DNA from 2 places in the Vallitalea okinawensis genome. Region 1 is predicted to be linked to the other one. Evidence: riboswitches for the same ligand, from Rfam matches in the RefSeq annotation. Region 1 holds a riboswitch; the other holds the start of a gene.
The links. A riboswitch is a leader RNA that binds a small molecule or an ion and turns the genes downstream of it on or off. The one in region 1 is predicted to bind S-adenosylmethionine.
Positions count from the first base shown of each region.

Region 2: it holds a riboswitch for S-adenosylmethionine, as region 1 does, so the genes downstream of both, C1Y58_RS15745 (O-acetylhomoserine aminocarboxypropyltransferase/cysteine synthase family protein) here and C1Y58_RS03440 (methionine ABC transporter ATP-binding protein) in region 1, are expected to answer to the same signal.

Region 1 covers NZ_PQDH01000001.1:731,211-736,942, forward strand. The annotation lists gene C1Y58_RS03420 (permease) at 1-500, opposite strand, end outside; gene C1Y58_RS26680 (stalk domain-containing protein) at 830-1,831, opposite strand; gene C1Y58_RS03435 (lysylphosphatidylglycerol synthase transmembrane domain-containing protein) at 2,029-3,102, shown strand; SAM riboswitch class I at 3,174-3,275, shown strand; gene C1Y58_RS03440 (methionine ABC transporter ATP-binding protein) at 3,372-4,379, shown strand; gene C1Y58_RS03445 (methionine ABC transporter permease) at 4,376-5,041, shown strand; gene C1Y58_RS03450 (MetQ/NlpA family ABC transporter substrate-binding protein) at 5,062-5,732, shown strand, end outside.
Region 2 covers NZ_PQDH01000005.1:288,121-293,852, reverse strand. The annotation lists gene C1Y58_RS15750 (glycoside hydrolase family 66 protein) at 1-1,022, shown strand, start outside; gene C1Y58_RS15745 (O-acetylhomoserine aminocarboxypropyltransferase/cysteine synthase family protein) at 1,065-2,345, opposite strand; SAM riboswitch class I at 2,408-2,508, opposite strand; gene C1Y58_RS15740 (collagen-like domain-containing protein) at 2,548-3,486, opposite strand; gene C1Y58_RS15735 (DUF4489 domain-containing protein) at 3,681-4,229, shown strand; gene C1Y58_RS15730 (serine/threonine protein kinase) at 4,332-4,871, shown strand; gene C1Y58_RS15725 (DUF4489 domain-containing protein) at 4,997-5,524, shown strand; gene hpt (hypoxanthine phosphoribosyltransferase) at 5,580-5,732, opposite strand, start outside.

The DNA of each region.
Region 1 (5,732 bases):
ACATATTCTTCTACCTCCTTCTCCATCTTTAACTTACCAATAATAGCACCACTGATGACACCAATTAAAACACCTGTCATAACGTAGATTAGTGCAATTTTCCAGCCAAATGCAGCTAACAACACGGCAAAGGCTGCTTCATTAACAATGGGAGAAGTTATTAAAAATGAAAAAGTTACTCCCAGTGGAATTCCAGCTTCAACAAAGCCAATGAAAATAGGTACTGACGAACATGAACAAAATGGAGTTACAATCCCTAATAGAGATGCCATAATATTTGCTTTAATACCACTAAATTTCTCCAGTATTTTTTTGGTTCGCTCTGGTGGAAAGAAACTTCGTATGTAAGAGATTATAAAAATCATGATGGATAACAATATAATTATTTTTATCGTATCATAAAAGAAAAAATGAATACTTGAGCCTAATTGTGTATCCATTGATAAACCAAAAACATTCTCAACTAAATATTCAATAAGTTGATCCAGCCAATAAAACATCCTAACGCCTCCTCTTCTTTTTCACTATATACTTATTTCTAGAATAATCTTTTAAGTAATCATCCCCTTTTCATTATATAGTTAATTATATTAGAATATGCTAATGTAACTTATTTAATTATATTATAATATTCTAATATAATCAATATAAAATTTATAATTCTTAGTTTATATTCAAACAAAGTGACCTACATCACATTTCAAGTATGTGCAGGTAAGTATGGTTCCTTGCGAGCAAAACGCAGTACTTTCCTTCACTAAAAAAAGACTTTTAAATAGCATATGACATACTATCTAAAAGCCTAATCTAATATATATTGTTTCTTATCTTACAATTCATTTACCTCAATGGTTTCTGTCTCTCCATCCCACTCAATATCTAAACCAAATGTTTCAAGAATAAATCGAAGTGGTACATAAATTCTATCATTCATAAGATCTGATTGCGTATCTAAAATAACTTCATCACCATTAACCAAAACTTTATTTGAGTCAAGTGGTAGAATTATTTCTATCTCACCTTTTAAGATAATTGCTTCTTTAGTCTCTGCTTTCCACTCAACTTTAGCACCATATCCTTCTGTTATTGCTCTTACTGGAACTAATGTTCTTCCTTCAATAATTACAGGGGGTGTATCAAATTTAAATTCAACAGAATCAGATAAAATACTATCAATAGATAATACTTTTACATTTGATTTTTCATCTTTTATCTTATTTTCACTTTCCTTAATCTCTTCCAATTCTTTATCAGTGTATTTTGATCTAATAATCTCTTTTCTCTCAGCTAACAATGTATGCATTTCATCTTTTAATTCAGAAAATCGCTCTAAAATAACTTCTAAGTCTTCCTTTAGTTGCTCTTCTATATCAGTATCTCCAATTTTCTTAATACCTTTATAAAGCTCTTTCAGCTCTTTTTTTAGTTTATTAATTTCTTGTTCTTCTTCTTTTATTTCCTTTTTTATTTTCTTCCATTCTTCGTATTTTTTATAACGATCTTTTTTATTATATTTATGATCTTCATCTAAATCGTCTTCGTCTTCTTCGTCTTCATCTTCATCGTCTTCATCTTCATCTTCATCTTCTTCGTCGTCTTCTTTGTCTTCTTCGTCGTCTTCTTCGTCGTCCTCTTCTTCTACTACTTCTTCGTCTTCATTGTTTTCATCTTCAACATCTTCATCTTCTTCTACATTATTCTCTTCTGTTTGTACTTCCTCTTGGTTTTGAACCACTTCTGATTCACCCTCGTTTTCGCTAGCTACAGAAACTAAACCATTTGAAAAAATTAATGCTAGAACTAATACAATTGATACTAATCTTTTTAACATTTTGTGTCCTCCTAAAGTAGTTTTTTGTCGAAATACAATATAATATCCGCAAAAACATAATAAAAAAGGGACCCAAAATTAAAATTTTCTAATGAAATTTTAAGGTTCTTAAAATTGATTCACTTGTATTAAAATGATATAATGGTAAAAAATAAAAATAGACTCTATAGTTTAGATTAAAAAACGAGGATGGTATGATGAAGAATCAAAATAAGCATTTTACAAGAAAGTCATTATTACGTTACCTAGGATTTACTCTACTTTTTGTTACCATATCCATCTTTTCATTACAATTTCTACTCCACCAATTTAATGATATAACCTTTAGTGAGCTACATATTTTCTCAAAAAATGCTTTAGCTCAAATGCTAATTCTTTTATTTGCTTATGTTGTTATCGATGGCTTTCGTTTATATTTTATATTAAGGACTTTAAAGGAAAATATCGTTTTTCCTTATGTACTCATCCTAACCTTTATTAATTTTTTTATATGCAATATCACTCCCTTTACAATAGGCGGTGCATTTGCTATGATTTACTTCTTGAATAAACAAGGCCTTTCCATTGGCAAAGCTGCTGCTGTCACTTCACTTAAATCTTTTTTGGCATCTTCTTTTAATATGATGCTAATTCCTTTTGCGCTCTATATTGTTTTAACTGGCGTCAGTGGTGATGAATCTGTAAAAAAGGCAGCCTTATTTTTCCCTTTAGTTTTAATCGGCTATATTTTATTTATTGTCTTACTCTTTAAAGTACTTAAACATAAAGAAAAAATCAAATCACTGATTTATAAACTCTATAAATGGCTATATAGCAAGAAAATCATATCATCTAATACATTTTATAAATCCTATAAATCCATTACGAAACAAGTCGATAGCTTTGCTTCTACTTTTCGTGAATTTTTCGGAGGTTTACCACGCTATATACTTTTAAGTTTTATTTCAACTATCTTTTATTATTTTGCACTTTATGCGTTCTCCGTGATCATGTCTAGTGATTTGGGCTTGGATATACCCGCTTTAGAAATTATGGCGAATCAAGCTGTGGCTACTTTCATTATGTATTTTGGCGTCACTCCTGGCGGGTCTGGATTTGCTGAAGGTGGCTATGTTTACTTGTTCTCAAAAATTGTTGATTCAGAGATCATTTTAGCTGCTTTAACCTTCTATTGGCGCTTATTCACAGTCTATATTACATCTGCTATTGGTGGTGTCTTTTTCTTCATTGAAATTATACGACTTCATCAAAGAAAAAGAAAAAATGCTTGACAATTATAATTAAATGATGCTATACTTCATATCAACCAAATCAATTATATAATTGATATTAAAAATTTAATATCTCATCAAGAGAGGTGGAGGGACTGGCCCTATGATACCCAGCAACCGGCCTTAATGGCAAAGGTGCTAAATCCAGCTGCAATCATGCAGAGAGATGAGAGAGATGATATGCCTATCAAACTCTTTCGTTTCGAAAGAGTTTTTTTAGTGCATAAATCACTTTTTTTGGTTTGACTTTAGTAAGGAGGCTTGAACTATTGATACGTATCAAAAATATAAGCAAAGAATTTAATAATACCCAGCATACAGTAAGAGCACTTTCAGATGTCAACTTACATATTGAATCTGGTGACATCTATGGCATTATAGGATTAAGTGGTGCTGGTAAATCCACATTGGTGAGATGCATTAATCGATTGGAAGAACCTACTTCTGGTGAAATAATCATTAATGATGATAATATACTCAACTACTCGATAACTCAACTCCGAGAATTACGCAAGCGCGTTGGTATGATTTTTCAACATTTTAATTTGTTGAGTATGCGTACTGTGGCAGATAACATAGCTTACCCCATGGAAATTGCTAAGATTCCAAAAACAGAGCGTCAGCAACACATAGACAGATTATTAGAACTCGTGGAACTCAGTGATAAGAAGCATGCCTACCCTTCACAATTAAGTGGTGGACAAAAACAAAGGGTCGGAATTGCTAGAGCTTTAGCCAATCAACCTGAGATACTATTATGTGATGAAGCTACCTCAGCATTAGACCCTAAAACTACCCGAGCAATCCTCAACTTATTAAAAAAAATTAATCATGAGTTAGGTCTTACCATCATTATCATCACTCATGAAATGGATGTTATTAAACAGATTTGCAACAAGGTAGCGGTTATGGAGCAAGGGAAAGTTATTGAAGAAGGTGAAACTTCCACAGTCTTCACACATCCAAAGCATCCAACCACAAAAAGCTTTGTACATCATGTAACACATGAGATTCCAGAAAATTTTGTAAATTCTAACAATAATAATTTGCTTATTCGACTGAATTATAAGAGACAAATGACAGCAGAACCAATCCTGTCTTATATGATTAAACACTTTAATGTTCATGCCAATATTCTTTTAGGTGGTATTGATCATCTTCAAAACATGGTTGTAGGCAATATGATTATTGAACTAATAGGTAAAGAAACTGATCAAGGAAAAGCATTAAACTATCTTAAAGAAAAAGGTGTAGAATACGAGGTGATAACATCATGAGTATAGAAAAGATCCAACAGATGCTACAGATACTCCCTATTGAGATATGGAACACTATCTACATGGTTTTTCTTTCAACTTTGATAGCTTCTTTAATTGGATTACCTTTAGGTACATTATTAGTTATCACTGATGGTAAAGGTATCAAACCATTACCCCTTTTCAATAAAGTTCTGAGTACCATCGTAAACATAGGGCGCTCTTTCCCTTTTGCTATATTGATGGTAGCACTGATTCCTTTTACCCGATTCATTGTTGGAACATCCATAGGTACTACAGCAACCATTGTACCTTTATCCATTGCTGCTGCCCCCTTTGTTGCAAGGGTTATTGAGAACGCAATGAAAGAAATTGATCATGGTATTATTGAGGCTGCCCAATCCATGGGATCTACTACATGGGAGATTATTTATAAGGTATTACTTCCTGAATCTATTCCTTCCATCGTTTCAGGGATTACTCTAACCATGGTTTATCTTGTTGGCTATAGTGCCATGGCTGGATTACTTGGTGGTGGAGGATTAGGAAAGGTCGCAATCCAATATGGTTATCAGCGCTATGACAGTACACTCATGATAGTTACTGTTATACTCATTATTTTTCTTGTTCAGTTTATACAATGGGCAGGTAATAGAATCGCTTCAAAACTAAATAAAAGATAAAGAAAATGGAGGATATAGATATGAGAAAAAAAGGTTTACTATTAGGATTAATTTTAACTTTAGCCATTAGTGTTTTAGCTGGTTGTGGAAAAGATGATAATACATTGAAGGTAGCTGCAACTTCTGTACCCCACGCTGAAATCTTAGAATTCATTAAAGAAGACCTAAGTAAAGAAGGTATTGACTTGGAAATAGTTGTTGTTGAAGACTATAATATCCCTAATCGTGCATTAGCTGATAAAGAAGTGGATGCTAACTTCTTTCAACATTTCCCTTACCTTGAAGCTCAAATAGCTGATTTTGGTTATGAGATTAATGCATTAACTAAGGTCCATATTGAACCAATGGGTTTATACAGCAAGAATTTCTCTTCTCTTGAGGACATACCAAAAGGTGCAACAATTGCAGTACCTAATGATCCATCAAACGAAGCAAGGGCACTGGCTTTACTTCACAACAATGGGGTAATTTCTTTAGATGATCCTGCTAACAGTCGTGCTACAGTACTTAATATTGTTGATAACCCTAAAAACATAACTTTTGAAGAAGTAGATGCCGCTTTATTACCTAGGACTTTAGATGATGTAGATGGAGCTGTTATTAATACAAACTTCGCTTTACAAGCTGACCTTGTTCCTATTGAGGATGCCATAATTATAGAAGGCGAGGAATCTCCTTATGTGAACATCTT
Region 2 (5,732 bases), on a different contig from region 1:
ATTTACCATTAAAAGATAAATGGGAGGCCCACTATGAAGAACGGCGTCATTGGAGTATATTAGATAAAAAGCATCAACATAAAGATGCGCTAGACGAAATAATTAATAGTTTAGAGCATAAGCTTACATGGCTTAAAGGAACATTTAAAAGGTATGTTGTATCCTTAGTCGAATACATCAACGGTGTGGTATTAGGTGTTGAAGGTATGAATTATGAAGATTTTCGTTCGCAATTTGACTTAGTCAAGGAAATTAGTAAGTTGAACAAGGAATTATTTATTTATAGAGATTACTATTGGCCTATCAAGAATTATGATATAACAGAGCAGGCTGCTCTTATTTTAAAAGTTCGCCAACCTTACTGTACATATTATCAACTAAAGAATATTATTCTAGAGGGAAAGTACTTTAGTCATTATAAGCCTGTTATTATTGATTGCCAAATACCTAAGTTACATAGCATACCACATGAGATAAACAGTTATAAATTACTACTAGCTACCATATTCTCTAATGGTGGATATTATCTTCTGCATCGTATTAAAAAGGATCTTTTAGAGGAAATAAGAGCTTATTTTGATTTTCAAATACGATACAAGGACGTTCTTTTTGAAGAGAATGTGAGTGATGTAACAAAAATCTATTATCGTTTAAAGGATAATTATGGATGCTTTGAGAACTTCAACTATAGTGTAGCTGCATTAGAAAATAAAGTGTGGTTAATTATTAAAGAGGGAAGAGGCTTTCTTTCCATTTCCCTTATTAATTTATATAATAATTCAAATAACTGGACAGAGAAAAAAAATGCAATTCATAAATTAAAAAATCTGAAATTTAATTTACCTATTGATTTTCGTGTTGACACTGTTTTTTTAGCATCACCTGATAAAAAATTAGGTCAGCCTATTCAACTGAATTTTGAGATTCAAAAAGTCGATAAAAAGGATGTTCTTATTTTTAAGGATGATCTATTAAATTTTTGGGATTTAATCGTAATCACTAAGAAGATAGAAGTACAGTAAAATTGGGTTACTTGGCAAGTAACCCAATTTTGCTGTGTAGTTTTAAATACTCTCTAATGCCTGATTAAGATCAGCTATTAGATCATCAACATCTTCAATACCAATAGAAGTCCGAATCAATGATGGGGTTATTCCAGAACTTCTTTGTTGCTCCTCAGATAATTGCTGATGGGTTGTAGAAGCAGGATGAATGATTAAGGACTTAGCATCCCCAACATTAGCTAAGTGTGAGAAAAGCTGTACGTTATCAATAAACTTGGTACAATCCTCTTTAGTACCTTTAATATTGAAGGTAAATACTGCACCAGCTCCTTTTGGAAAATAGCGTTCTGCTAGATCCTTAAAAGGACTGTTTGGTAAGTTAGGATAATGAACGCTTTCAATTTTAGTGTGTGTGTCTAAAAATTCTGCAATGGCTTTTGCGTTGTTAATATGTTTTTCCATCCTAAGAGATAAAGTCTCCAGACCTTGTAGTATAAGGAATGCATTAAATGGGCTAATAGCTGCACCAGTATCTCTTAATAAGGTTACTCTAGCTCTGGTTATAAAGGCCAACTCAGGAACAATATCGCTAAAGACTAGGCCATGATAACCGGGTTCTGGCTCTGATAGTAGAGGGAATTTTTTGTCTTTACCCCAATCAAAATTACCACCATCAACGATAACACCACCAATAGAAGTACCATGTCCTCCCATAAATTTTGTTGCAGAATGAACAACAATATTAGCTCCGTGTTCCAGCGGACGCAATAAATAAGGGGTAGCAAAGGTATTATCAACTATTAAAGGTAAATGATGTTCTTGAGCTACTTGAGCAATCTTATCAATATCCACCACATTAGCATTGGGGTTACCGATGGATTCAATAAAAATGGCTTTTGTTTGTGATGTTATTGCATTAGCAAAGTTTTTGGGGTCAGCTGGATCAACAAATTCCGTTGTAATACCAAAACGTGGTAGGGTATTAGCAAATAGATTATATGTACCACCATATAATGTGTTTGCAGCAACAATATGATCACCATGTTGGCAGATAGCAAGTATTGCATAGGTAACAGCTGAAGACCCTGATGATACGGCTAAAGCAGCCTTTCCACCTTCTAAAGCAGCGACTCTTTCTTCAAGAACAGCTGTAGTTGGATTCATGATTCTTGTATAGATGTTACCAGCTTCTTCTAAAGCAAATAATTTGCTTGCATGTTCAGAGTTATCAAATACATAAGCTGTAGTTTGATAAAGAGGAACTGCACGAGAACCTGTTGTTGGATCAGGATTTTGACCAGCATGGACTTGTAATGTATCAAATTTCAATTCTTTTTTCATATGATAACCTCCTTATAAAATAAAACTCCTCTAGAGAGATCTAGAGGAGAATACATTCTCTTGACTTATCTCTCAGATTTAATATCTGCAGGATTTAGCACCGATGCTTAACGCCGGTTGCTGGGCTTCAAAGGGCCAGTCCCTCCACCACTCTTGATAAGAATATTTTAAATTGTTGAATTATTTATAATACTTTACCACGTTACATCTCTGATGTCAACCCTCTTTTTTCTTTATATTTTTCGATACTAGCTATTTTACTTATGGAAAGTGCGAAATAGTCATGGTCAGTTGTTAAATCTAGTGGTTTAACCAATATAATACCAATACCTATTCCTACAATCATTACTTTATTAATATTAAAGTAATATTGATCACCTAAGGTGTTGATATTAATAATGATTTCATTTGCTTGTAGCTGTTGAAGCCTCTGTCTAAAAAAATACTCACATTCACTAAAAGAGTATTGTGGTAATATAATAAGCCCATTTAGTAACTCATCATCAGTAATTTCATCTGCTCGAACTGTAAGTTTTATACCAATCAATTGCCAGATAGGTATGATAAAGTCACCAATCTCAATCATAAAATTTTCAATGGGACTTAAAGGATTATTTATGTAGCAAGGTTTTTGAGTAGTAGTACAAAAATCAACAGTTACAATATTTAAAGTTAGCAAATGGTTTATAAATTTTTCCCAAGCCATTAAACTCCCTTTGCCTATAAATTCACCGGAATCACCCTTTTCACCTTTAGGTCCCAGATCACCTTTAGGACCTCTATCACCTTGTAGTCCCACATCGCCTTTAGGACCTCTATCACCTTGTGACCCCATATCGCCTTTAGGACCTCTATCACCTTGTAGTCCCACATCGCCTTTAGGACCTCTATCACCTTGTGGCCCCATGTCGCCTTTAGGACCTTTCTCACCTTGTGGTCCGGTATCCCCTTTAGGACCTTTCTCACCTTGAGATACAGTCTCTTCTTTAGACCCTCTTTTAACTAGAGGGTTTGAATTCTGTTGATCATGTAACATATTATTATTTACTTTTGCTAATTCATTTGAATTTACTTTTGTTAACTTGTTAATTGCTAAACGATCTTCATGTTCTACCTGATCTTTATGACCTATTTTTTTCATAGCTCCACCTCGATTTATTTTTGATATAAATAGTACTTAGCTTTTGAGATTGAATATGGAATTTATTCAGTTTAAAGGTATTAGTATATTATATTAAAATTAATCATTAGGCATGTCACATAAATAGCCACTAGAGAATAGTATATATTAGGACAAAGCTTAAGTCCCCAATATTTTATAAGGATGGTGAAATCATGTCAGATTATAAAGAAATGGAAAGAGACTATGACAGTGATAGAGGCCGAGATTGTAGAGATTGTGTTCGCTGTAGACGACCAGGTCACCCTCTACCTAAACCAATTTTATTTGAATGTGGTACTGGTAGTGGTTTCTCAATGTCCGATGGTGGTCCTACAACAATTGCCTGTTTAGCTAATACTGAAAGAGCATTAGGAACAGTTGTTCTTGATACTACATGCTTATGTCAACCTAAATGTATGATCCAATTTTCAAGTAACGTTCATTTTGTTCCAGATAATGGATCAGGAGAGGTTGAACTGTTATTCCAATTGTTCAGATCATGTGATGGTGGTCAGGAGCTTCAATTAGATAGTTGGACTTTTAAAATTGACGACGAAGGCGATATTTTTTCTCAAACATTTAGCTTTTTCTATTGCGATTGTAATTCTTGCCCAGGATGCTGCACTTATTCTATAAGATGTAAACCTTGTGTAGTAGATGATTGTTCTATTTGCGTTAATGATTGTCATATTGCTGGATTTGCTAGAGAAGGATGTAGCTAATTAATTAATTTAAACATTCATAATAAAAGCTTGGTGATTTATCATCATCAAGCTAATTTTTTCATTTAAGTAATTATTTAAGGATGTTAAGGCGGTGTTATTGTGAGTAAACAGATTTTTGGAATAAATACGAGGGATTTGATAAGAATAGGTGGTGGAAAAGAGGGGGCTATATATATGACACCTGATAGAAAGGTTTTAAAGGTATATCTTTACCCACAACGATGCATATCAGAGTATAAAATACTTAGGGAAATGGAAGGCAATAAATACTTTCCTAATGTTTTTGAATGTAAGGGAAGATTCATGTTAAGGGAGTATGTTGAAGGAATTCATTTTAGAGATTATATTAAAGAGAATGGACTTTCAAAAAAATTAGCTATGACATTAATAGATTTTGCTGAGGAGTTTGATAAGATAGGTTATGTAGATTTCGATGGTTTAAATAAACATGTCTTAATACTTAATGATAATGAGATCAAGGTTATTGATCCCGTTAAAAAGAGAAAAACTAAATTATATGTTTATTTAATAAGAGATTTAAATAAATTAGGTGTACTTAACGATTTTATAGATATTTTAAGAAAGAAACGCCCTGATCTAGCTTTAAAATGGATAAAAAATAATAAGCCTAAAATATAAAAAAGATAAAAGAGTCTATTCTATTATAGATTCTTTTTAGTTATTTCCAAATATGGGGTAGCAAAGTACTTATAGTAGAATACAATATATTATGCTTAACTTGGGATAATAAAGGGGAGGATGACGTGGCTAATGGTTATTATACAGGGTTTTTAGAATATAAAAACCTTGACATGGAAAAAACTTATAATTATACCAAGCCAAAACCAATTATTTTGGAATGTGGTACATGTAATGAATATTCTTTTACAACTGAAAGTAGTATTCTTTTCATGACAAATCCCCACCAAGTATGTATGCCAATAGCACTTGGTAACGTAAGCATTGACACAAAGTGTCTATGCAGACCTAAAGTTAAAATTGATTTTTCATGTAATGTCCATTTTGTGGAACTTGATATGACGGGGTATGTGCAAATAGAATTTCTGTTATATAGGATGTTTAATTTTAAACAAGAAATTCTTATTGGTTCTTGGTTTTTCAGAGAGGTTATTGAATCAGCTCAAACCTTCAATATTTTTTACTGTGATACGAATGTATTTCCAGAGTGCTACCAATATTCTATAAGATGCAAAATTATTGATATGGATGCATCTAATATCAATATTACCAATTGTCATATTGCAGCATTAGCACAATCAGGATGTGATTGAGAAAGGGATACATAATAAAGGGCTCTTCTAGAGGAGCCCACATAGTAATTAGCTATTATTTTTCATAAACACTTCTTTTTAATGTTCCGATAAATGGAAGATTTCGATAATGTTCTGCATAATCAATACCATAGCCGATAATAAATTCATCAGGTACTTCGAAGCCAAGATAATCGATTGTTACATGATTGACTCTTCTTGAAGGTTT